4 regions of the Bradyrhizobium sp. AZCC 1577 genome follow, and region 2 is predicted to be linked to each of the others. Evidence: predicted binding sites of a transcription regulator. Region 2 holds the regulator's gene; each other region holds the start of a gene.

Region 1 (5,810 bases), 3.8 Mb from region 2:
CATCTTTGGTGCGAGTGAGGCGAAGCGGGCTGGCGGGCGAACGACGTGGTGGGATGTCACACCCCGCGAAGGCGCGGTATTCAGTACGCTGCGGCCCATCCACGTCATTGCGAGCGGAGCGAAGCAATCCATCTCTGCGCGCATGTGGTGACGATGGATTGCTTCGCTCCGCTCGCAAGGACGGGAAGATAGCGACGCACACACCACTGTCGTCCCCCGCGAAGGCGGGGGATCTACCGTGATGTTCGTCAAGAGGTCGATCATGGGCGAGAGTGCGGCATCGTGCTCGCCGGTCAAGGCGACCGCTGCGCGGCGGCGATGCCGGCCTTGACCGGCTGCGCTCGCTGCCGCGTTGGCTTGCCATGATCGAAGGCTCATGCCGCAGGCCTGGCTGCGTGTCTCCAATCTGATCGGTCACGGATCATGGCGTTGAGCGTCACCAGCATTTTGCGCATGACGGCGGTGAGCGCGACCTTGCCCAGGCGATGATTGTCATCGACCAGATGTCGGTAGAAGGCCTTCATGACCGGATTGTGCTGGATCGCGCTGCGGGCGCCGTTGAAGAGCACTTTGCGCACGCTGGAGCGGCCATGACCAATGGACGCATGCCCGTGCTGCTTGCCGCTGTCGCGCGTGTGCGGGGCAAGGCCGCAAAGGGCCGCGATTTTCTTGCCTGACAGATGTCCGAGTTCCGGCAGGTCCGCGATCAATGTTTCCGCGATGGCGGGGCCGACACCGCAGAAGGTTTGCAGCCGCCGGCTGGTCTCGGCATGCGCGGAGCTTGCGATGCGTTCGGCGATGGCCTTGTCGACCGTAGCGAGTGAACGCTCAAGGGCGGCAATGACCGCCCGCAGGCTCTTGCGCACAATGGCGCTGTCTGCCACGTCGCAGCGGCAGGTCTCGGCATGCAGCAGAGCCTGTAACTGCCGGCGCCGCGATGCGAGTTCACGTAAGACCTCATCGGCCTCTGGAACCGACTCGATGTCGCGGCGAGCGAGCTCCTCGGCGGCAAAGTCGGCCAACAATTTGGCGTCGATGCGGTCCGTCTTGGCCTTGATGCCACGCCGCCTGCGATAGGCGACGACTTCGTTCGGGTGCACCTGCTTGAAGGCGACCTTCGCGCGGCGGAGACACCGTCGCAGAAGCCGCTCATAGCCGCCCGTCGGCTCGAACGCGACCAGGCCGATCGAGCCGGCCCCGATCTGCATAAACCAAGCGTCAATCGCTCGCTCACTGTTCGCGATCCGCTTGACCCGACTGTCACCCGCGATCGCAATGTCGATCCACTCCTTGGCAACGTCCACCCCGATCACCATCTTGTCCATGTGGCTGTTCTCCGACAGAATATGCATCTGGTCGGCACGCCGGATTGCAATGCGGGCTCAGGCCCTCTCTACCGTGCGCGTGTCAGACCGTAACGCCGGCGGTCCTAAGATTCCCACGGTCTTGCAGGACCTGACCAGTACTCGAGGGGCCGCCGGCGCCCCATCCAACAGGATGGCGACGCCATCATGCAATCCAGTACGCCGCGGCTTATCGGTTCTATCACCGGCGTCTCTGGGTCGCCTGGTCAAGCCGGGCGATGACGACTGAGTATGAGGAGCCGATCTCGCGACGCGTTGCGCCCGACCTGCTCTCAACTGTCGAGATCATCACGCAGGCTGTGCCCGGCCGCGCGTTACTGTTCGGCTGCGGTGACGACCACCGGCCGGATGAAGGCGGCGATGACAGCGAAGACGAACAGCTCAGCACGACGACCGGTCTCAGGTACCTTGCCGGGCTGCGCATCATCTTTCGTTGACGTGTCGACCATGTACCGACCTGCCGTCTCGGAAATCGAACAACCAGCGAGCCGGCCACACGTTCCCCTTGTGCTAGGCTATTCTGCCGCCATCGGACGAAGGCGACGCCATTCCGCCCCACTCCTAGATGCGCCACCGGGCCCGCTGGCAGCATGATTGCGTGCCAGGGGTCACTCATTGATCAGGATCAAAAGAAGAATGATAAATGAATGAATTATTTTATGCTCTTTCGGCATCCCGCGTGCCGAACGGGGATGGTGCGACGCGCTACGCCGCGCGCCGCAGATCCTCCGCCAGCGCGCGATACGATAGCGCCTCCGCCAGATGCAGCCGGCCGATCTTTTCCGCACGATCGAGATCGGCGAGCGTGCGCGCGACGCGCAGCACGCGGTGATAGCCGCGCGCGGTCAGCTTCATGGTTTCGGCGGCGTCGCGTAAAAGTTTTTGGCCTTGTGCATCCGGCTGCGCGATCGTCTCCAGCAGCGAAGCCGGCGCTTCGGCATTGGTGCGGATGTGCGGCATGCCGGCCGCGGCGTAGCGCGCGAGCTGGATACTGCGGGCAGCGGCGACACGGGCTGCGACTTCGGCAGAGCCTTCGCTTGGCGGAGGAAGTATCAGATCGGCGGCGGTGACCGCCGGTACCTCAATGCGCAGGTCGATGCGATCCATCAGCGGGCCGGAGATGCGCATCTGGTAATCCGCGGTGCAGCGGTCGACCGGTGCGCGCCTGCAGGAATAGCCGGGATCATAGGCCTGGCCGCAGCGGCAGGGGTTCATCGCCGCGACCAGCATGAAGCGCGCCGGGTAGGTGACACGGTGGTTGGCGCGGGACACCGAGACCTCGCCGTTCTCCAGCGGCTGGCGCAGCGAGTCGAGCACGCGCGGATCGAATTCGGGCAGTTCGTCGAGGAACAGCACGCCCTGATGCGCCAGCGAAATCTCGCCGGGTCTGGCGCGCAGGCCGCCGCCGGTCAGCGCAGCCATGCTGGCGGAATGATGCGGTGCGCGGAATGGCCGCCGCGCGGTCAGCGCGCCGTCGCGGATTTCGCCGGCGACGGAGGCGATCATCGACACTTCCAAAAGTTCGGATGGCGACAGCGGCGGCAGGATCGAAGGCAGCCGCGCCGCCAGCATCGACTTGCCCGCACCGGGCGAGCCGATCATCAGCAAATGATGTCCGCCGGCCGCCGCGATCTCCAGCGCACGCTTGGCGCTCTCCTGGCCCTTGATATCGCGCAAGTCGAGATGCGTCGCTTCCGGCTCGTGCACTTTCGGCTGCGGCCGCGACAGCACCTGCGTGCCTTTAAAATGGTTGGCGATCTGGATCAGCGATTTGGCCGCGATGATCTGGATGTCCGGGCTCGCCCAGGCCGCTTCCGAGCCGCACGCCGCTGGACAGATCAGTCCTTCCTCGCGTGCGTTCGCGCCGATCGCCGCCGGCAACACGCCCGCAACGGCTGCAATCGAGCCGTCGAGCCCCAGTTCGCCCAGCACGGTAAAGCCGTTGAGTGCGTCCGGCGGGATCGCGCCGATCGCCGCCATCAGGCCGAGCGCGATCGGCAGATCGTAATGGCTGCCTTCCTTCGGCAGATCGGCCGGCGCGAGATTGACGATGATCCGCCGCGCCGGCAGGGCCAGCCCCGAGGCGATCAGCGCCGAGCGCACCCGCTCGCGCGCCTCCGACACCGCCTTGTCGGGCAGACCCACAATGGCAAAGGCCGGCAGCCCAGGCGCGACCTGCACCTGCACGTCGACCGCGCGGGCCTCGATCCCCTCAAAAGCTACGGTAGATACCCGCGCAACCATGCTGCCCCCCGCGACGCAATCGAAGGTAGCGGGGAACCGGGGAGCAAGTCAAGAACATTAAGAGAACATTGTGCACCTAGGGCCTGTCAGCGCACATCCTGCATCGACATACCGGTGCTCAACCGATCGTCGACATCTCGACCGGCACTAGCGCTCCGTTCGCATGTACGGGCTGTGCTCAGAAACAAGCTTCAGCGCCGGATCATCAGCGAGAACGCGCACCGCCTCTGTCTTTGCAGGGCTCTCATTCTCAGGGTTACCCCGGACGCTCCACACAGCGAGCCAGACGACGAGCATTCCGGCTCCGATAGCCACCATATCCTTGGTCATTTGCCGGGCCTCCAAACTGGCTGCCAAGCGCTGAGGAAAGACCAATTTCGGCGAAGCGGGATGGTTCCTAAGGTGGGCCTTTCGATGAAGGCCCTCGACGACGCATCTCACCCGCACGCATGCAGGTGTGCGGCAGCACCTGGATGATCCGGGGCCGACCACCGGCCGACCCCAAATCAAGCGTCCTTCTCAGAGCTGCATGTTCATCGGTTCGGGATAATACCTGAAACCGTCGCCGTTCTTGGCGACGTGGCCGTAGCCGGGCCAGGCGAAGTGATAGGACATGACCGGGATCTTCTGGGCGGCGAGCATGTCCAGCATCTTCACCCGCGAGGCGGCCGCCTGCTTTGGGTCGCTGTCGTAGGAGAATTCCATCCGCGGTTTCTCCAACAGCAGCACCGCGTGATGCGAGAGGTCGCCGAGGAAGCAGAAGGATTTGCCTTTCGAACTGACCATGAAGATGGTGTGGCCGACGGTGTGGCCGGGCGCTGCGAGCGCGGTGACGCCGGGCAGGAATTCCTGGTTGTCCTTGATGAAGACGATGCGGTCGCGCACCGGCATCAGGTTCTTGCGGGCGTGGATGATAAAATCCTTCAACGGACTGCCGAGCTTGCCTTCATCTGTCCAGAAATCGAAATCGCTCTGGGCGATGTAGACCTGCGCGTTCGGGAATAGCGGCTTGTCGTCGGCGCCGACCAGGCCGCCGATGTGATCGATATGCGCATGCGAGCACACCACGGCGTCGATATCGCTCGGCTTGATGCCGGCCGCCATCATGTTCTTCTGCTGCTGGCCGGTGGTCGGGCCGAACGCCTTTGACGTGCCCATGCCGGTATCGAACAGGATCAGCTTGTCGCTGGTATTCACGATCGGCGAGTTCTGTTCGAGCACGACGTGGTCCGGATTGAGGAAGTTGTCGGACAGCATCTTCTTCACTTCTTCCTTCGGCACGCCGGTAAACGTGCCGGAGGGATCGCCGAGCGGCAGCGGGCCGTCGGAGACGACGGTCACTTCGGCGTCGCCGAGCATGAAGCGGTGCCAGTAGGGCGTCTGCGTGCCAAGTTTTGGCGCCTTGGCCAGCGCGCTGCCGCCGAGCATCGTTGAAGCGCCAAGACCCATTCCGAGTCCTGCGCCGAGCGCAAGCAAAGACCGTCGCGAAAGATTCGTCGTCATGCCTCTTCCTCCACAAATTTAATTGATTGCAGTACGTGCCCGGACGAACTCATCCGTGCCTGCAGGCTGCTCCCGCTTCCCGAAATTGGCAAGTGGGATGAGGAGGCACGACAGGGATGCGAAAATGACAATGGCACCGCGGCGCGTCGCGGCGATATTGCAGGACAGGTTTCGAAGGTCGGCATCGACGGCTACCAATCGTAGTCGTCGTACATCCACTCCCTTGGGTATCGAGGCCGCGATCTCGCTTGCGGCGGCGACCGTTCGGGCTTGCGCAAGGTCGGAGCCGGCTGGGTCGGACGCGCTGACGTCTTGGGCGGGGTCTGCTCGGAAACCTTCGCGAGTTCGCGTTTCATCTCTTCCTGGCTTGCCTTCATCTCCCCAATGGCTTTTGCGTTGTCGCTGGCCATTTGTTGCTGGTTCGCCTTGAGCTGTTCGATGGTTCGCTCCAGGTTCGCGAGGTCGCGCGCGATCGTTTGCAGCAACTGTGTCTGTTCGGGGGGCGCGGCGGTCGTTGGCGGCGAGGCGTCTTGCGGCGGTGCGGCCTGAGCCAAGGTCGGTGCTTGCAGTGGCGATACTTGTGGTGGTGATGCTTGCGGTGGTGGTGCAGTTTCAGCCGCGGCTACGTGAACGGTTGATGGATCGGGCTGCGCGGGAGATGGCGGATCTTCCGGCGGCGACGATGGCGTTGAAGCGGGC
Region 2 (5,810 bases):
CGGGTTTTGTCGAGACTCGCGACATCCGCGAGCGCACCGACCGTTTTGTCCTTCGCGTCGTCACCATGGAAAGCGCGCGCGGAACGACGAAGCTGGAGCGGGTGCGGCTGTCGGTAAGGAAGGGCACGGCGCCGCCAGTTGGGAGCTTCGTCGAGCTGAAGGCGCGGCTGTTGCCGCCGCTTTCGCCGGTGCGGCCGGGTAGCTACGATTTCAGCCGCGACATGTTTTTCGCCGGCATCGGGGCCTCCGGCTTCGTGATGGGCGCGATCAAGACCACCGAGCCGCCAGCCGCGGGCGGCGGGCTCCGCCTGCGCTATTCGGCTGTGATGCAAGGCCTGCGCGATACGATCGATGCGCGGATCAGGACCACGCTGGAAGGCGACAAGCGCGCGATTGCGACCGCCCTGTTGACCGGGCGGCGCGATGCGATCTCACCGCCGGTGAACGATGCGATGTTCATCTCCGGTCTCGGCCATGTGCTGTCGATCTCCGGCTATCACATGGCCGTCGTCGCCGGCGTCGTGTTCTTTGCGGTGCGGGCGCTGTTGGCGCTGTTCCCTGTGCTCACGGTCGGCCAGCCCATAAAGAAGTGGTCGGCGGCGGCAGCCCTCGTTGCCGCCGCGTTCTATCTGCTGCTGTCGGGCGCCGAGGTCGCGACGCAAAGATCGTTCTTCATGACGGCCGTGGTGCTGATCGCGGTCATGGTCGATCGCCGCGCGATTACGTTTCGCACGCTCGCGGTCGCCGCCCTGATCGTGCTCTCGGTCGCGCCGGAAGCGCTGGTACATCCGAGTTTCCAGATGTCGTTTGCGGCGACCCTGGGGCTGGTGGCGCTGGTGCAGATCGGCATGCCGCGCCTGTTCGCGACGGCGGATCATACCGCAACGGCGCGCGTGGCGCTGTGGGGCGGCCGCGAAGTCACCATGCTGTTGCTGGCCTCGTTGGTGGCGGGGCTTGCGACCATGCCTTACGCCGCCTTTCACTTTCACCGGGTCACGCCTTACGGCGTGCTGGCCAACCTCGCGGCGATGCCGGTGGTCTCCGCGCTGGTGATGCCGGCGGGCCTGCTTGGCCTCGTCGCGATGCCGTTCGGCTTCGATCGACTGTTCTGGGCGGCCATGGGCCTCGGCATCGACTGGATGATTGCGGTGACGCAATGGGTCGCGGCGTTACCCGGCGCGGTCGGCCGGGTGCCGGCCTTCGGCATCGGACCGCTGATTGCGGCGAGCCTCGGCATCATCCTGCTCGGCCTGTTGCGCACGCCGCTGCGCTGGTCGGGAGCGGCGCTGGTACTATCAGCGGCGCTGTGGGCGGCGAGGGCGCCGCAGCCGGATATCCTGATTTCCGCCGACGGGCGCAATGTCGGGGTGCGCGGCCAGGATGGCCGGCTGCATTTGATGCACGCGGCCAAGGGGTCTCGAGACGTCTTCCTCTTGAAGGAGTGGCTGGCGGCGGATGCGGACGCACGAACGGCGGCTGACGCCTCGCTCACGTCAGGCGTCTCATGCGACGATCTTGGCTGCGTGGTGCAAGCCGTCGGCGGCGGCCTGATCGCACAGGCGCTCAGGCCCGAGGCGTTTTCGGACGATTGCGAGCGCGCGGCAATCATTGTGACGCTGCGGCAGGCCCCGGCGGCATGCGGTGCTTCCGTCATCGGCGCCGAACGGCTCCGGCGCCAGGGCGCGATGGCGTTGCGGCGTGGCCGCGAGGGATTTGCCGTCGAGGCGGTCAAGCCGAGGGGGATCGACCGGCCTTGGTCGCCGGCCATAGCCGACGAGAGTGAGGCCGACACCACCGTGCTGGCGCCGCGCGTCGTGCCACCGCGCAGCGTCGATGCCACGCCGGCCGAGGCAGACCTTCAGGCGGAGGAGTAGACGGGCGTCAGTGCTCGTCGACTGTGGGTTTGGCTGGAATTTCGAACGCGCCGAGATGGAATTCCTCGGGCGCGTCGGGCGCCGACGGCAGAGCGACCAGCGTGAACGATGCGTCGGGAAATTGCTGCCAGATTGCGAGATCCTCGGCCGTGATGGTGAGCCAGCCGTACCTGAACATGTACCGCCCGGGCTCAGTGACGCGCCCGGCTTTTTGCCACGTTACCTTGTTGACCACCGACTGCCCCCCTGCGGTGCCGAGCTCTGAAAAATGTACCACCCTGATCCGCCGGCCTGGGCCGGCGGATCATATGCGCGTGGGCGTTTATCCGGTCACGATCGATTCGGCCGGACGCGCTTCCGTCACCTTCGGCGCGCGTTCGCCACCGGTCTGGACCACCGGCAATTGCAGCACGGTCGCGCGCTGGCCTTCGCAAAGCTGCGTCACCAGCACATGGCTTCCGTCGGGAAATTCGATCGCGTCATGGTGACGGTCGGAGATATGGGGGTCGATTTGATTGAACTTGCCGACCCGCCAGTCGGTGGTTCGAGTCCAGATCCACCGGTTGTCGTATTTGACGTCCTCAGCGAACGCCAGTTCGGTGCCGGGAAGCATGCAGACCGCCACTGCAGGCTCGCGTTCCGACGCAAAGCCGCGGGTCGATGTACCGCGGAATGTCGTGGTGATCAGCGTCTCGCCGACCTCGGCAGGCCGCGTAGCCACAGCATGCAGGCTATAGTCACACATCGGATGGCTCCCTCGTTTGAGATAGCTGACCCGTGTCTAGAAGGAGGCACAGGCCTCTATCAGAGTGGACATGGCGCAGAGCCTTTTCTCGTTTCTGGGCAATTCTGCGACTGGCGCACTGCGCCACATTCACAAACGCGCTAACGGGCGTTGGTTCCAAACGCGCAACAAAAAACCCCGGCCGCGGGCCGAGGCTCTTTTCCGTCACGGCCCGGACGGCATAACGGGTCAGTATTTGCGGTAGAGCCCGATCAGCTTGCCCTGAATCCGGACCCGGTTCGGCGGCAGGATGCGGACTTCATAGGCGGTGTTGGCGGGCTCGAGCGCGATCGAGGCGCCGCGGCGGCGGAAGCGCTTCAGCGTGGCTTCCTCCTCGTCGATCAGCGCCACGACGATGTCGCCGGTGTCGGCGGTCTCGTTGCGTTGGATCAGCGCCATGTCGCCGTCGAGAATGCCCGCGTCCACCATGGAATCGCCGCGCACTTCGAGCGCGTAATGTTCGCCGGAGCCGAGCATGTCCGGCGGTACGCTGATGGTGTGGCTGCGGGTCTGCAGCGCCTCGATCGGCGTACCGGCGGCAATCCGGCCCATGACAGGCACGGCCACCGGGCGATTGCCGTCGTCCTCGGCGGCCGGCGCGCTCACTGTGCGTTTGCCGAGCGTACCCTCGATCACGCTCGGCGTGAAGCCGCGGCGGCTGTTGGCGGCGGCTGCGAGCTCGGGCAGCTTGATGACTTCGATGGCGCGGGCGCGGTTGGGCAGGCGACGGATGAAGCCACGCTCCTCCAGTGCGGTGATGAGGCGGTGGATTCCGGATTTCGAACGCAGATCGAGCGCGTCCTTCATCTCGTCGAAGGAGGGCGGCACGCCGGCCTCTTTCAGCCGTTCATTGATGAAACGCAGAAGTTCATACTGTTTGCGCGTAAGCATCGCGAGCAATCCCCCGGGTTGGCGTCGTCTCGTTCCGAATCTTCAGGGCCCGGATCGTGGAGTCCCCAAACTCCCGATCTAAGACACTAGCAGTCGAAACAAATCATGAACGGACACTATATGTTCGATATGTGTTCCGCAACCACTTAATTTCAGGTGAACGCATTGCGGTTCCGGCCCAAGGTGCTGGGGGAACACCGTTCAGGCGTCATTCCGGCAGCCGGAGCAGCTCGCAACGCGATCCCTTTGCGGCAGCCGGCGCGAACGGCGGACGTATCACAAGTGCACGTGCCGCAGCGAGATTCCCCGATAGCGACGAGTCCTGATGGTTCACCGGCACGGCAACCAGCGTGCCGTCGTCGCGCGCTTCGAGGCGGGCGCGAAGATAGTCTTCGCGCTGATCATTGGCGGCGAGGTCGCGGCCGAGCAGCGCGCTTTCGCGCCGGTGATGGATGGTATCGCGGCCCGATAAGGCGCGAATCAGCGGCACCAGGAACAGGAAGCCGCAGACATACGAGGAGACGGGATTGCCTGGCAGGCCGATCACCCGCATCGCGCCCAGCCTGCCGTGCATCATCGGCTTGCCCGGCCGCATCGCGATCCGCCAGAATGCGATGGCGACGCCCTCGGCTTCCAGCGACCGCTTGACGAGGTCGTGGTCGCCGACCGACGCGCCGCCCAGGGTGATCAGGATGTCCGCGTCGGCCTTGCGGGCACGGCGGATGCCGTCCGTGGTCGCGGCGACGGTGTCGGCGGCGATCCCGAGGTCGATGATTTCTGCCCCTTCGGCCCGCGCCAGTGCCCGCAAGCCGTAGCCGTTGGAATAGACGATCTGGCCGGGGCTGGGGCTTGCGCCCGGCATCACCAGCTCGTCGCCGGTCGCCAGCATCGCAACTTTCGGGCGGCGGTGCACCGCAAGCTCCGGGTAGTTCATGCCGGCGGCGAGCGAGAGGTCGCGGTCGGTGAGGCGGCGCCCGCGTTTGAGGAGGACGTCGCCTTCGCGGAAATCAACGCCCGCGGCGCGGATATGCCGCCCCGGAACGGCAGCTTCCGTGATGGTGATATGATCGCCCTCGACGCCAGTGTCTTCCTGGATGATGACAGCGTCGGCGCCATCGGGAATCACGCCGCCGGTAAAGATCCGCACCGCTTCCCCCGGGCCGACCTTCCGCTCGAACGGGCGGCCGGCGGCGACCTCGCCGATCACCTTTAGCCGCGCGCTGACATCGGCGGCGTCAGCTGCGCGCACCGCATAGCCGTCCATCGCCGACATCGCTTGCGGCGGTTGCGTCCGCCGCGCGGCGACGTCGCGTGCGAGAATGCGGTGATACGCCTCATCGAGCGCCACCATTTCTTCGGGCAGGGGATCGGCGCCCGCGAGGATGGCAGACAATGCATCGGCAACCGGCATCAACGCCACGGGCAGACCTCCCTCAAATTCCAAGTGCGGTCAGTGCCCTCGCCACGTCATCCGTCGATGTCACGTGGATGGCAGAAAGGCCGCGCGCCCGCGCACCTTCGATATTGGCAGCCGAGTCGTCGAAGAACAGGATCCGCGACGCCGGCACGCCGATCGCTTTTACCACATGATCATAGGCTTCGGCGTCGGGTTTGCGCAAACCGATGCTGGAGGACAGGTATATCTGACGGAAATGGCCGAGCACATCCGCATAGGCCTGCGAAAAATGCGTGACATGGGCCGGATTGGTGTTGGAAAAAGCATAGAGCGGCAGGCGTTCTGCGGCACGCGCCAGGAGCGGCGAGATTCCGGGCATTTCGCCGGTGAAGATCGCGTTCCAGCCTTCCAGGAACTGCGCGTCGGTGATGCCGATGCCGAGCGACCGGCGCAGGCTCGCAAAGAACGCCGCATCGTCGATCCGACCGGTCTCGTGGTGCTTGAAACTGTCGTCCATCACAAAGCGTCCGGCGAGGTCGGCAGGCGCGCAGCCGGCATGCCCTGCCCAGCACGTCATTACCTGATCGAAACTGATGTCGAGCACGACACGGCCGAGGTCGAACAGCAAGGCATCGACGGAATGGGGCGCTGGCGGCGAATTCATGGCAGTCGTTTACAAAACCGGACCGGCCTCGGCAACGGCCACGGCGATTTGCGTCGCAGCCCAATCCGGCGCTTAAGCCCGTACGCAGGCTGTGCTAAGGCTTTGGGCCAGTTTCTTGGGGCCAATTTTCAGGGAGTAGTCGCATGCAAACCGTTGGCAGAATCCTGGGCGCCGTCGCCGTGATCGCATTATTGGCCGGCC
Region 3 (5,810 bases), 3.1 Mb from region 2:
GATTTTGCCTGGCACTCGGTGTCGCGAAACGTCGTGAAATCGTGCTTGCCGAGCAGCCTCTTGGCTGCGGCGTCCATCGCATCCGTATCGAGATGCCGCGGCACCCGCCAGCTCCGCTTGATATCGAGCGCCAGATTAGCGCGGTGGTTGGTGATCCGGTAGCGGTAGTGGCGTCTCTTGGCCGAGAAACGTGCCTCGAAATCATCGGCCACGATCTCCGCCGAGAGCACACCGATCGGATGCGGGCGCAAATGCGCGTTCAGCCCATCGCGCAGCCGGCCCGGCGGAAACGGCTTTTGGATATCGCAATGCGCGACCTGCGCCAGCGCATGAACCCCGGCATCGGTACGGCCCGAGCCATGGACGCGCACGTCCTCGCCGCAGATCGCCTTCACCGCGGTTTCCAGCGCGCCCTGCACGGTCGGCGCGTTATCCTGGATCTGCCAGCCGGAGAACGGCGTGCCGTCGTATTCGATGATGAGTTTGTAGCGGGGCATCTCAATCCAGTAGGGCCGTCGTCATCCGCCAACCGGTCCGGCCTTTGGCCGGCCGGATGACAGGCTCCGGCGGATGATCCAGTACGCTGCGGCTCCTCGGTTCAATCTCGAAGGCCGCGGCGTACTGGATACCCCGCCTTCGCGGGGTATGACAGCGTTAAGAAAACCGCGCACCAGCCTTCAGCGGCGTACCGCGCAGGAAATCCGCGGCCTTCATCCGCGCCTTGCCTTCGCGTTGCAGTTCCAGAATGCGGATCGCGCCGTCACCACAGGCGATCGTCAAACCATCGTCGAGCACCTCGCCGGGCGCACCTGAACCTTTCGCCAACTCACAGCGCAGAATCTTGATCCGCGCCGGCTCGCCGTCGGCAGCCAACTCGCACCAGGCGCCCGGAAACGGCGACAGTCCGTGAATATGCCGCAGCACCTCGCGTGCCGGTCGCTTCCAGTCGATCCGCGCCTCGGCCTTGTCGATCTTGGCGGCGTAGGTCACGCCGTCTTCGCTCTGTTTCTTGAGCTGCAACCCGCCGCGCTCGAGCCCGCCCATGGCGCGCACCATCAGGTCGGCCCCGAGCGGCGCCAGCGCGTCGTTCAGGTCGGCCGCCGTCATTAAGTCCGTGATCGCGAGCCGCTCGGCCATGGCGACGTCGCCGGTGTCGAGGCCAACATCCATCTTCATCACCATCACGCCTGTCTCGGCATCACCTTCCATGATGGCGCGATTGATCGGGGCGGCACCGCGCCAGCGCGGCAGCAGCGAAGCGTGCAGGTTGAAGCAGCCGTAGCGCGGCGCGTCGAGGATGGCCTGCGGCAGGATCATGCCGTAGGCGACGACGACGGCGGCGTCGGCATTGTGCGCGCGGAATTCGGCAAGCGCTTCCGGCGTCTTCAGCGTCCCCGGCGTCATTACGGGAATCCCAAGCCGCCGCGCTTCCTGCTCGACCGGGGTCGACTGCAGTTTCATGCCGCGCCCTGCCGGCTTTGGCGCACGGGTATAGACCGCCACAACCTCATGGCCGTGGGCCACGAGTTCGAGCAGCGTCGGCACTGCGAAATCGGGCGTGCCCATGAAGATCAGGCGGAGTGGCATGAAGTGAAAAATCCCGGGACGGCGTTAGTTTATTCCGTCATGGCCGGGCATAGTAGTCTGCTTTGCGCAGACTACGTACACTTGTCTGCGCCCCCGGCCATCCACGTCTTTAGTGCGGCACAAAAAGGACGTGGATACCCCGGGTCAAGCCCGGGCATGACGGCTGATGGATCACGGCGGAAAAACGCCTACCCCGCCGCGCGCTTGGCGGCTTTCATAAACTTCTTCATCACGCGGTCGCGCTTCAGCTTCGACAGATAGTCCACGAACAGCACGCCGTTGAGGTGGTCGATCTCATGCTGGATGCAGGTGGCGAACAGGCCATCGGCGTCCTCCTCATGCACCTTGCCGTCGAGATCGGTGTAGCGGATGCGAACCCGCGCCGGGCGTTCGACCTCCTCGTAATATTCGGGGATCGAAAGGCAGCCCTCCTCGTAGACCGACATTTCCTCGGACGAGGAGATGATTTCCGGGTTGATGAACACCCGCGGCTTCGGCTTGGTCTCGCCGTTCTCGTCCTTCTTGGCGAGATCCATGGTGATCAACCGCAAAGGTTGCGCGACCTGGATCGCGGCCAGACCGATGCCGGGCGCGTCGTACATGGTTTCGAACATGTCGTCGGCGAGCTTGCGGATCTCCGTCGTCACCTTTTCGACAGGTTTGGAGACGAGCCGCAACTGCTTGTCCGGCAGGATGATGATTTCTCTGATGGCCATGATTTTTCTCTGGCGCGGGATTTAAGCCGCTGACCTGCCGGGGTCAATCCGCCGCAGCGGCCGTTAAGGCGGCCTTAACCATGATTTTTAAGCCGGCGTTAACCACGAAAATTGATCCATCATTTACCATAAATGTTCCCCCTTCGTTCGCTTCAAGCGGCGAATCGGGCTACAAGGCTGACATGAACGAAATTCTCTTCATCGTCGGCGACCTGCCGATTCACGTGGGCGAGGCGCTGGTGGGCTTCGGCGCGCTCGCATTGGCGCTGCTGCTGACGATTGCCATCGTCATCGCCCGCTCCGCCCGCCGCGGCGCGGAACTGGCAATGGCGCAGGCGATCCGCGCCGACGAGCTGGAAGAGCGGCTGAGCGAGATGCTGCGAGCGCAGAGCGAATCGACGGGGCGGGTCGACGCCATGGCGCAGGCGCTGGCCGGCCGCCAGGCCGAGATGGCGCGCGCGGTCAACGAGCGGCTGGATTCGGTGACGCATCGCGTCGGCCAATCGATGGAAGCGACCACGCGCCACACCATGGATAGCCTGCGCGTGCTGCATGAGCGGCTCGGCATCATCGACAACGCGCACAAGAACCTCACCGACCTGACGTCTCAAGTGACAACGCTCCGCGACGTCCTCGCCAACAAGCAGTCGCGCGGCGCCTTCGGCCAGGCGCGGATGGAAGCAATCGTGCAGGACGGCATGCCGCAGGGCTCGTATGAGTTCCAGTACACGCTCTCGTCCGGCAAGCGGCCGGATTGCGTGGTGTTCCTGCCGGATCAGCGCCCGCTCTGCATCGACGCCAAATTTCCGCTGGAGGCAATGACCGCGCTGCACGACGCGCGCAGCGACGAGGAGCGAAAATTCGCCACGCAGCGCCTGCGCAACGACGTGATGAAACATGTCAATGACATCGCCGAGAAGTACCTGATCGCCGGCGAGACCCAGGATACCGCGCTGATGTTCGTGCCGTCGGAATCGGTCTATGCCGAAATCCACGACGGCTTTGACGACGTGATCCAAAAAGCCTACCGCGCCCGCGTCGTGCTGGTGTCGCCCTCGCTATTGATGCTGGCGATCCAGGTGATGCAACAGATCCTGAAAGACGCGCGCATGCGCGATGCCGCCGACCAGATCCGCACCGAAGTGCTCAACCTCGGCGACGATCTGGGCCGCTTGCGCGACCGCGTGCTGAAGCTGCAAAAGCATTTTGGCGACGTCAACGAGGACGTCCGCCAGATCCTGATCTCCGCCGACAAAATCGAAAAGCGCGCCGGGCGGATCGAGGAACTCGATTTCAGCAAGACCGATGCGCCGGTGGAAGTGCCGCGCTTCGTCAAGAGCAGCACCCCCGAGCTGTTCCCCGCCCCGCGCAAGCTGCAGGCGGGGGAGTAGGGCCGCATATTAGACTGTCATCGCCCGGGCGATGACAGTGTTGCAAAATCTGCTAACACCCCTGCATGACAGCACCAGAAGCCACCTCCGCGCCCGAGAAAGCCCCCGCGCCAACCTGGCGCGAGGCCTGGGCTGTGTACCTCCAGCCGCGCGTGCTGATCGTCCTGCTGCTCGGCTTTTCGTCCGGGTTGCCGCTGGCGCTATCTGGATCGACGCTCCTGGTGTGGATGCGCGAAGCCGGCGTCGATCTCGGCACCATCGGACTGTTCGCGCTGGTCGGTACGCCCTACACGCTGAAATTTGCCTGGGCGCCGCTGGTCGATGCGCTGCATGTGCCAATCTTCACGCGCGCGTTCGGCCGCAGGCGCGGCTGGCTGGTGTTCTCGCAACTGCTCCTGATCGGCGCGATTATGCTGCTGGCGCTGACCGACCCGGCGCGCTCGCCGCTGTTCGTGGCGCTCGGCGCACTTCTGGTCGCGACCATGTCCTCGACGCAGGACATCGTGGTCGACGCATTCCGCGTCGAGAGCCTGCCCGAAAGCGAACAGGCCGCCGGGATGGCCTCCTACGTCGCGGCCTACCGGATCGGCATGCTGGTCTCGACCGCCGGCGTGCTGTTCCTCGTAAGCGCGTTCGAGGACACCGGCATCGGGCGTAGCTCGGCGTGGATGTGGGGCTATGTGACCATGGCCGCGCTGGTGCTGATCGGCACCGTCACGGCGCTGGCCGCTACCGAGCCCGAACAATCGGTGCGCGCGGAGGCCAAGACCCACGATGAGGCTGCATTCTCGCGCGTTATGCATGCCGCCATCGGGGCGTTCTCTGAATTTCTGGTCCGCAAGCATGCCTTGACGGTGCTGGCCTTCGTGGTGCTGTTCAAACTCACCGACGCGTTTTCCGGCACCATGACCGCGCCGTTCGTGATCGACCTCGGCTTCACCCGCAACGACTACGCCGCCATCGTGAAGGGCGTCGGCCTCGCCGCGACCCTGATCGGCGGCTTTGCCGGCGGCTATGTGGCGCGGCGATATTCGCTGGTCGCAAGCCTCTGGATCGGCGGCGTGCTGCAGGCGATCTCCAACCTGGTATTTGCGTGGCTCGCCTTTGTCGGCACCAACCAATGGGCACTGGCGGCCGCCATTTCGGCGGAAAACTTCACCGGCGCTATCGGCACCGTGATCTTCGTCGCCTATCTCTCAGCGCTATGCCGGAACCCGTTGCACACGGCGACCCAATACGCGCTGCTCACCGCACTGGCCGCCGTCGGGCGCACCTATCTATCCTCCGGCGCCGGCTATGTGGCGGAGGCGACGGGCTGGCCGCTGTTCTTCGTGATCTCGGTTGCGGTCGCGGTGCCGAGCCTGATCCTGCTGACGTGGCTGCAGCGGCGCGGGCATTTTGAAGCGGTGGGACCGGTGAAGGTTTAATCTCTCCGTCGTCCTGGCCAAGCGAAGCGCGCGCCGGGACCCATAACTACGAATCTTGCTTGTTGAAATGCGCTGGAGCTCCAGCGCGATCTAACCACGAGCACCTGTGGTTATGGGTCCCTGCGTTCGCAGGGACGACGAAGATAGATGCAAGACGCGTCGATCTAATGCTTGGTTACCACGCTCCACTTCGTGATCACGGCTTCGCTGATCTGCCCGGCGTCCTGCGCGCAGGCGACTTCGTCGACCTTCACGGAAATTTCCTTGCCGATGAAATTCTTCAGTTGCGCGGCCTGGGCGTCGCTGCTGGTGACGAGCTGGAACGTCTCGGGCCCGGTTTCGAGATTGCAGAGCCCGTTCGGCGGCGGCAGCCGGCGCGGCTCGCTGGTGATCTGGTAGGTCGCGGCGCGCTTCTTGCCGCCCTTCATGGCGTTGAGTTCGCCGGACAGCACGTCGCCGGCCTTGATCGGCCTGCCGGGCTTCGGTGCGGGCTCGACCTGCTGCGCCCACGCGGAAGGCGCGATCAAGGTCGCCGCCATGATGACCGCAAAACAATAGCGTTTGCCGAATCGAGGTTTCGTCATGTCGATCAGTTCCATTGGTGATGGTTAGAACAGCGTGCGCTGCCGCATGGCAGCCGATAGCGTACCTTCGTCGAGATAATCAAGCTCGCCGCCGACCGGCACGCC
Region 4 (5,810 bases), 2.9 Mb from region 2:
CTTGTTGTGCACCGGCAAATAGCCGTTGGTGTCGATCATCGCGCAGAACGCCATCCGTTTGTCCCTGGCAAGGAACGCTTCCTGGAACGGCGGCAGCGCGCGATCGGCCCAGTCCAGGATTTTGGTGCGGTATTGCACCGGGTTGCTGCCGGCTATCTCGACATAGTTGGTGTCGAACATGTCTTCCATCGAGATGGCGCCGCTATCGATACCGTTCTCGAAAATCTTCTTCAGTGCTGCGCCGGCTTCCATCGCGCGGGTGACCGCTTCGGTGTTGTCGTCCTGAATCGACCACAGCTTGTCTTCGATCTTCTCGGTCAGCGCGGCATTCGACCGCTCGAACCGGGCCTGCGTTCCGGCCTTCGAGCGCTCACTGACCCGAATGCGACAAGCGCCGATATCCTGCAGCGTCGCCTCAAAACTCTGGCCCTGCGCGAGCCTTTCGGCGTCCGGTCCGCTGACCAGGATGCCGTCGATCGAAATCTCGTAGACCGGCGCCGATATCACGCCATGCGGGGTCTTTATTTCGATCTTGAGGCTGCAAGGTAGCTTTTGCTGTTCGCGGCGCTCTGGGCGCTCGCCTTGCCGCAACAGCACCGCGCAACGCGCCTTGAGCTTCTGCGCAAACGTGGTGACGGCGCGTCCGGCCTTGGCGACGCTTTCGCCATGGGCCTCGGCTTCCTTGGTGGCGCTGTCGATTTCGGCGGCGCTGGCGCCGACGGAAGCGATGAAGCTCGAAGCGGAGGCCGCATTGTCGGCCATCTCGCCGGTGGTCGCGCTCTGCTCGGCGACCGCGCCGTTGACGTTCTCGAACACCGGGCGGATCGCCTCGATCGCCTGCGTGATGCGATGCACGGCATCGACGGAGCCCGCGGCATCCCGCTGCAGCGCCTCGATCTTCTTGGTGATTTCCTCTGTCGCGTTCTGGGTCTGTACCGCGAGCGCCTTTACTTCGGTGGCGACCACGGCAAAACCGCGTCCGGCTTCGCCGGCGCGTGCGGCCTCGATGGTGGAATTGAGCGCCAAGAGTGTGGTCTGCCGCGCGATCTGCGCGATCAGGTTGACCACGTTGCCGATCGCTGCCGACGATTCCCTCAGGCGGTCGACATTGGCGCCGGCTTCGCGGGCGGCCTCACTGGCCTGGTCGGCGAGCTTGCCGGCGTCGCGCACTTGGGAGCCGATCCCTTGCGCCGATTGGGTGAATTTATCGGCGGCGTGCGAAAACGTCGTCGCCGTGTCCTGTGCAGCGCTGGTGCGGCTCGTCAGGGCGCCGGTGCGCTGGCGAATGGTGGTGAGCGTCGCAGCGGTCGCCTCGGCACCGCCGGCGACCGAATTGGCCGCGCGCTCGAGCTGGCGGATCATCGCGCCGAGTTCGAGTTCCAGAAGTTCGAGGATCGCCCTGGCCGACTCGCCATCGCCAGAGCCGGCCTCCGTCACGGCGGCGGCTGGCTGAGCCGCCGTCTGAGCCTTGGGCCGGACGGCAGGCAAGACCGGTTCCGGCACCCGCTTTTTGAACAAACCGAAGGCCATGACGTCTCTTAAAAGTTGAGGATCGGTGCGAAATCCTCTCATCCGAGCATGAAATCATGGTTAACAACTGCCTGATATTTCGGCGCGCGGCAGTACCGGCATACCCCGGATGGCTGTAAATCTTTGATTTCGGCCAATTGTCGGCCTATAAGGCCGCGCTTCACCCCCTACATCCCCGGGACGAATCCAAGAGACTCCGCATGGCCGGTCATTCCCAATTCAAGAACATCATGCACCGCAAGGGCCGGCAGGATGCGCAGAAGTCCAAGCTGTTCAGCAAGCTGGCCCGCGAAATCACGGTCGCCGCCAAGCTTGGAACGCCGGACCCGGCGATGAACCCCCGGTTGCGCGCGGCCGTGATCGCGGCGCGCCAGGAAAACATGCCGAAGGACAATATCGAGCGCGCCATCAAGAAGGCGATCGGCGGTGAGAGCGAGAGCTATGACGAGATCCGCTACGAAGGCTACGGCCCTGGCGGCGTCGCCATCATCGTCGAGGCGCTGACGGACAACCGCAACCGCGCTGCCTCCGACATCCGCTCCTACTTCACCAAGTCCGGCGGCAATCTCGGTGAAACCGGCTCGGTCGCCTTCATGTTCGACCGCACCGGCATCATCGAATACGACGCCAGCAAGGCCTCCGACGACGCGATGCTGGAAGCCGCGATCGAGGCCGGCGCCGACGACGTCGTATCCAGCGAAAGCGGCCACGAGATCTACGCCTCGCAGGAAACCTTTCGCGAGGTTGCGAAAGCGCTGGAAGCCAAGTTCGGCGAAGCCCGCAAGGCAGCGCTGACCTGGAAGCCGCAGAACACGGTCGCGGTCGACGATGAGACCGGCGAGAAGCTGTTGAAGCTGATGGATCTCTTGAACGAGCACGACGACGTGCAGAACGTCTACGCCAATTTCGAAGTCTCCGACGCGCTGGTCGCCAAGATGGGCGGGTAGGCTGTCGTCCCTGCGAACGCAGGGACCCATACGCCGCGGCTTCTCCGTAGCGTGATGGGATAGTTACTTCGTGAAACAATCAAAGCCGGTGGCTATGGGTCCCTGCGTTCGCAGGGACGACGATGGTTCGACGATTAAGGCGCATTAACTCTCCGGCACGACAGCCCGCATCCAGGGGATTTCCGTTCTCTTTATGTTTCGTTCATCCGGCTCTGGCGTTATCACTACGCCATGACATCCCCACCGATTCGCCATCCCGTCCGGATTATCGGCATCGACCCCGGCCTGCGCCGCACCGGCTGGGGCGTGATCGAGACCGAGGGCAACCGGCTCGTCTTCGTCGGCTGCGGCTCGGTGGAGCCGCCGGACAATCTGCCCATCGCGAGCCGCCTGCTCGCGATCCACGAGGGGCTCGCCGCAGTGCTCGGCGATTTCAGGCCGGCGGAAGCCGCGGTGGAGCAGACTTTTGTCAACAAGGACGGCGTTGCCACGCTGAAGCTCGGCCAAGCCCGCGGCGTCGCCATGTTGGCGCCCGCGATGTTCGGTATTGCCGTTGCGGAATATGCGCCCAACCAAGTCAAGAAAACCGTGGTCGGCGCCGGCCACGCCGACAAGAACCAGATCGCGGTGATGCTGAAGATATTGCTGCCGAAGGCCGAACCGAAATCCGCCGACGCCGCCGACGCGCTGGCGATTGCCATCACCCACGCCCACCACCGCCAGAGCGCGGCGCTGCGGATGAAAGTGGCGAGCGCATGATGAGCCGTGGCCATGTAATGCCAAGTGAGGAGAGCACACTCATCAGGCTCCCTCCCCCCTTGCGGGGGAGGGTTGGGGAGAGGGGTAAGCCCCGGGCTCCGATCAAAGTCGTGCGGCGACAATCTATCAACGAACGCCGCAAGATGATGAGTGAGGATGCGAGTGCTTCGCCTCAGACAACTGAGCAAGCGGCACCCCTCTCCCTAACCCTCCCCCGCAAGGGGGGAGGGAACCCGTCCGCTAGTGCGCCCCTCGCTAACATTGGGTCCACCATCGCGAGCGAGTTGCCCCAATGATCGGCAAACTCAAGGGCCTGATCGATTCCTACGGCGAGGATTACGTGATCCTCGATGTCGGCGGCGTCGGCTATCAGGTGCATTGTTCCTCGCGCACGCTGCAGGCGTTGCCGTCGCCCGGCGAGGCCGCGGTGCTGTCGATCGAAACCTATGTCCGCGAGGATCAGATAAAACTGTTCGGCTTCCGCACCGACACCGAGCGCGAGTGGTTTCGCCTGCTGCAGACCGTGCAGGGCGTCGGCGCCAAAGTCGCGCTGGCGGTGCTCTCCACGCTGCCGCCTGCTGAACTCGCCAACGCCATCGCGCTGCGCGACAAGGCCGCAGTATCGCGCACGCCCGGCGTCGGGCCAAAGGTCGCCGAGCGCATCGTTTCTGAATTGAAGGACAAGGCGCCGGCGTTCGCCAATGTCGACCCCGCCGTGGTGCATCTAGCCGGCGCCATCGACAGCCACCGCGCGCCGCGCCCGGTCACCGACGCGATCTCGGCGCTGGTCAATCTCGGCTACGGCCAGCCGCAGGCCGCCGCCGCCATCGCCGCCGCCTCGCGCAGCGCGGGCGAGAATGCCGAGACGGCGCAACTGATCCGGCTGGGCCTGAAGGAGTTGGCGAAATAGACTATGTTCGCCACTGACTGTCGAAGGAATGCGTTGCTGCCATGTTGAGCGAGAAAGACCAGGAACTAATTGCCGCCGCTATTGACGCGATCAGGCCGCGTTATCGCAATAAGTGGCAGGAGGTCGGCGCTGCGATGCGCACCCGCGACGGCCGCATCGTCACCGGTGTGAATATCGATGCCTATATCGGCCGGATCGCCGTCTGCGCGGAGGCGATCGCCATTGGGCGCGCCATCACCGAAACCGGCGATCGCGGCATCGAGACCATCGTTGCCGTGCGCCATCCCAAGCCGGACGAGCCCGGCAGTATCGCCGTGGTATCGCCCTGCGGCATCTGTCGCGAGCTGATCCACGATTACGATGCAAAGGCGCGGGTCATCGTTCCCGACAATGGCCGCGAGCCGAAGGTCGTCACCATCGGCGAGCTTTTGCCCAACAAGTACCGGAGGGGCAACGGGTGAACACCCCCTCCCGCATCGTCACCCCCGAGCGCCGTTCCGACGATGTCGGCGACACCGCGCTGCGTCCGCAATTGCTGTCGGAGTTCGTCGGCCAGGCGCAGGCGCGCAAGAATCTCTCGATCTTCATCGAGGCCGCGCGCAAGCGCGGCGAGGCGCTGGACCACGTGCTGTTCGTGGGGCCTCCCGGCCTCGGCAAGACCACGCTGGCGCAGATCGTCGCGCGCGAACTCGGCGTCGGCTTTCGCGCCACTTCCGGTCCCGTCATCGCCAAGGCCGGCGATCTTGCAGCACTGCTCACCAACCTCGAAGAGCGCGACGTGCTCTTCATCGACGAAATCCATCGCCTCAGCCCGGCGGTCGAGGAAGTGCTGTACCCTGCGATGGAGGATTTTCAGCTCGACCTCATCATCGGCGAGGGGCCGGCGGCGCGTTCGGTCAAGATCGATCTCGCAAAGTTCACCCTTGTCGGCGCCACGACGCGCGCAGGGCTGTTGACCAATCCGCTGCGCGACCGTTTCGGCATTCCGATCCGGCTGAACTTCTACACCGAGGAAGAGCTGGAGAAGATCGTCAGCCGCGGCGCCCGCGTGCTCAACATCGGCATGACGCCTGACGGCGCCAACGAGATCGCGCGCCGCGCCCGCGGCACGCCGCGTATCGCCGGCCGCCTGCTGCGCCGCGTACGCGATTTTGCATCCGCAGCCGACGCCAGCTCGGTCGACCGCGCCATCGCCGACCACGCGCTGAGCGCGCTGGAAGTCGATGCGGCGGGCCTGGACGCCATGGACCGGCGCTATCTCACGACCATTGCGCTGAACTACGGCGGCGGCCCGGTCGGCGTCGAGACCATGGCGGCCGCGTTGTCCGAACCACGCGATGCGATCGAGGACATCATCGAGCCGTTCCTGATCCAGTGCGGCTATTTGCAGCGCACCCCGCGCGGCAGGCTCCTGACCTCGCACGCCTTCCGCCATCTGGGGCTTGCAGAGCCCGCACGCGATCCCGCCCAGTTCGGCCTGTTCGGCAATGGCGATAGCGACGACTGAGCGTTCGAACTCAATCCTTCCGGCGGTGCACTAAGGGCAAAATAGCCGGCGCGCCGGATGAGCTGAAGACGCGCCTGGACGCTCTTGTGGGGCAGAACCGCTGGTGAGAAGCTGCTGGAGGTCTGCTGACGTTCTGCACAAACGTACCCCAATTCAG

What was found. Region 2 encodes LexA, which represses DNA repair genes until DNA is damaged. Its sites were predicted from a motif close to TGTTCNNNNTGTGTTCNG; they were not measured.
Region 1: the regulator LexA is predicted to act here: its motif matches at 3,659-3,676, upstream of V1278_RS03105 (YifB family Mg chelatase-like AAA ATPase).
Region 3: the regulator LexA is predicted to act here: its motif matches at 2,437-2,454, upstream of V1278_RS35990 (DNA recombination protein RmuC).
Region 4: the regulator LexA is predicted to act here: its motif matches at 2,661-2,678, upstream of ruvC (crossover junction endodeoxyribonuclease RuvC).

The regions. Positions count from the first base shown of each region.
Region 1 is NZ_JAZHRQ010000001.1:663,674-669,483, reverse strand. It holds gene V1278_RS03115 (IS110 family transposase) at 375-1,325, opposite strand; gene V1278_RS03110 (hypothetical protein) at 1,583-1,801, shown strand; gene V1278_RS03105 (YifB family Mg chelatase-like AAA ATPase) at 2,070-3,608, opposite strand; gene V1278_RS03100 (hypothetical protein) at 3,756-3,938, opposite strand; gene V1278_RS03095 (MBL fold metallo-hydrolase) at 4,128-5,111, opposite strand; gene V1278_RS03090 (hypothetical protein) at 5,303-5,810, opposite strand, start outside.
Region 2 is NZ_JAZHRQ010000001.1:4,455,959-4,461,768, forward strand. It holds gene V1278_RS21065 (ComEC/Rec2 family competence protein) at 1-1,874, shown strand, start outside; gene V1278_RS21070 (hypothetical protein) at 1,882-2,151, opposite strand; gene V1278_RS21075 (hypothetical protein) at 2,197-2,619, opposite strand; gene lexA (transcriptional repressor LexA) at 2,848-3,549, opposite strand; gene V1278_RS21085 (molybdopterin molybdotransferase MoeA) at 3,758-4,969, opposite strand; gene V1278_RS21090 (HAD-IA family hydrolase) at 4,983-5,609, opposite strand; gene V1278_RS21095 (hypothetical protein) at 5,753-5,810, shown strand, end outside.
Region 3 is NZ_JAZHRQ010000001.1:7,573,366-7,579,175, forward strand. It holds gene truA (tRNA pseudouridine(38-40) synthase TruA) at 1-497, opposite strand, end outside; gene fmt (methionyl-tRNA formyltransferase) at 655-1,587, opposite strand; gene def (peptide deformylase) at 1,776-2,303, opposite strand; gene V1278_RS35990 (DNA recombination protein RmuC) at 2,486-3,694, shown strand; gene V1278_RS35995 (AmpG family muropeptide MFS transporter) at 3,760-5,121, shown strand; gene V1278_RS36000 (hypothetical protein) at 5,286-5,705, opposite strand; gene recR (recombination mediator RecR) at 5,730-5,810, opposite strand, start outside.
Region 4 is NZ_JAZHRQ010000001.1:1,536,460-1,542,269, forward strand. It holds gene V1278_RS07145 (methyl-accepting chemotaxis protein) at 1-1,530, opposite strand, end outside; gene V1278_RS07150 (YebC/PmpR family DNA-binding transcriptional regulator) at 1,731-2,477, shown strand; gene ruvC (crossover junction endodeoxyribonuclease RuvC) at 2,709-3,236, shown strand; gene ruvA (Holliday junction branch migration protein RuvA) at 3,529-4,146, shown strand; gene V1278_RS07165 (cytidine deaminase) at 4,188-4,607, shown strand; gene ruvB (Holliday junction branch migration DNA helicase RuvB) at 4,604-5,653, shown strand.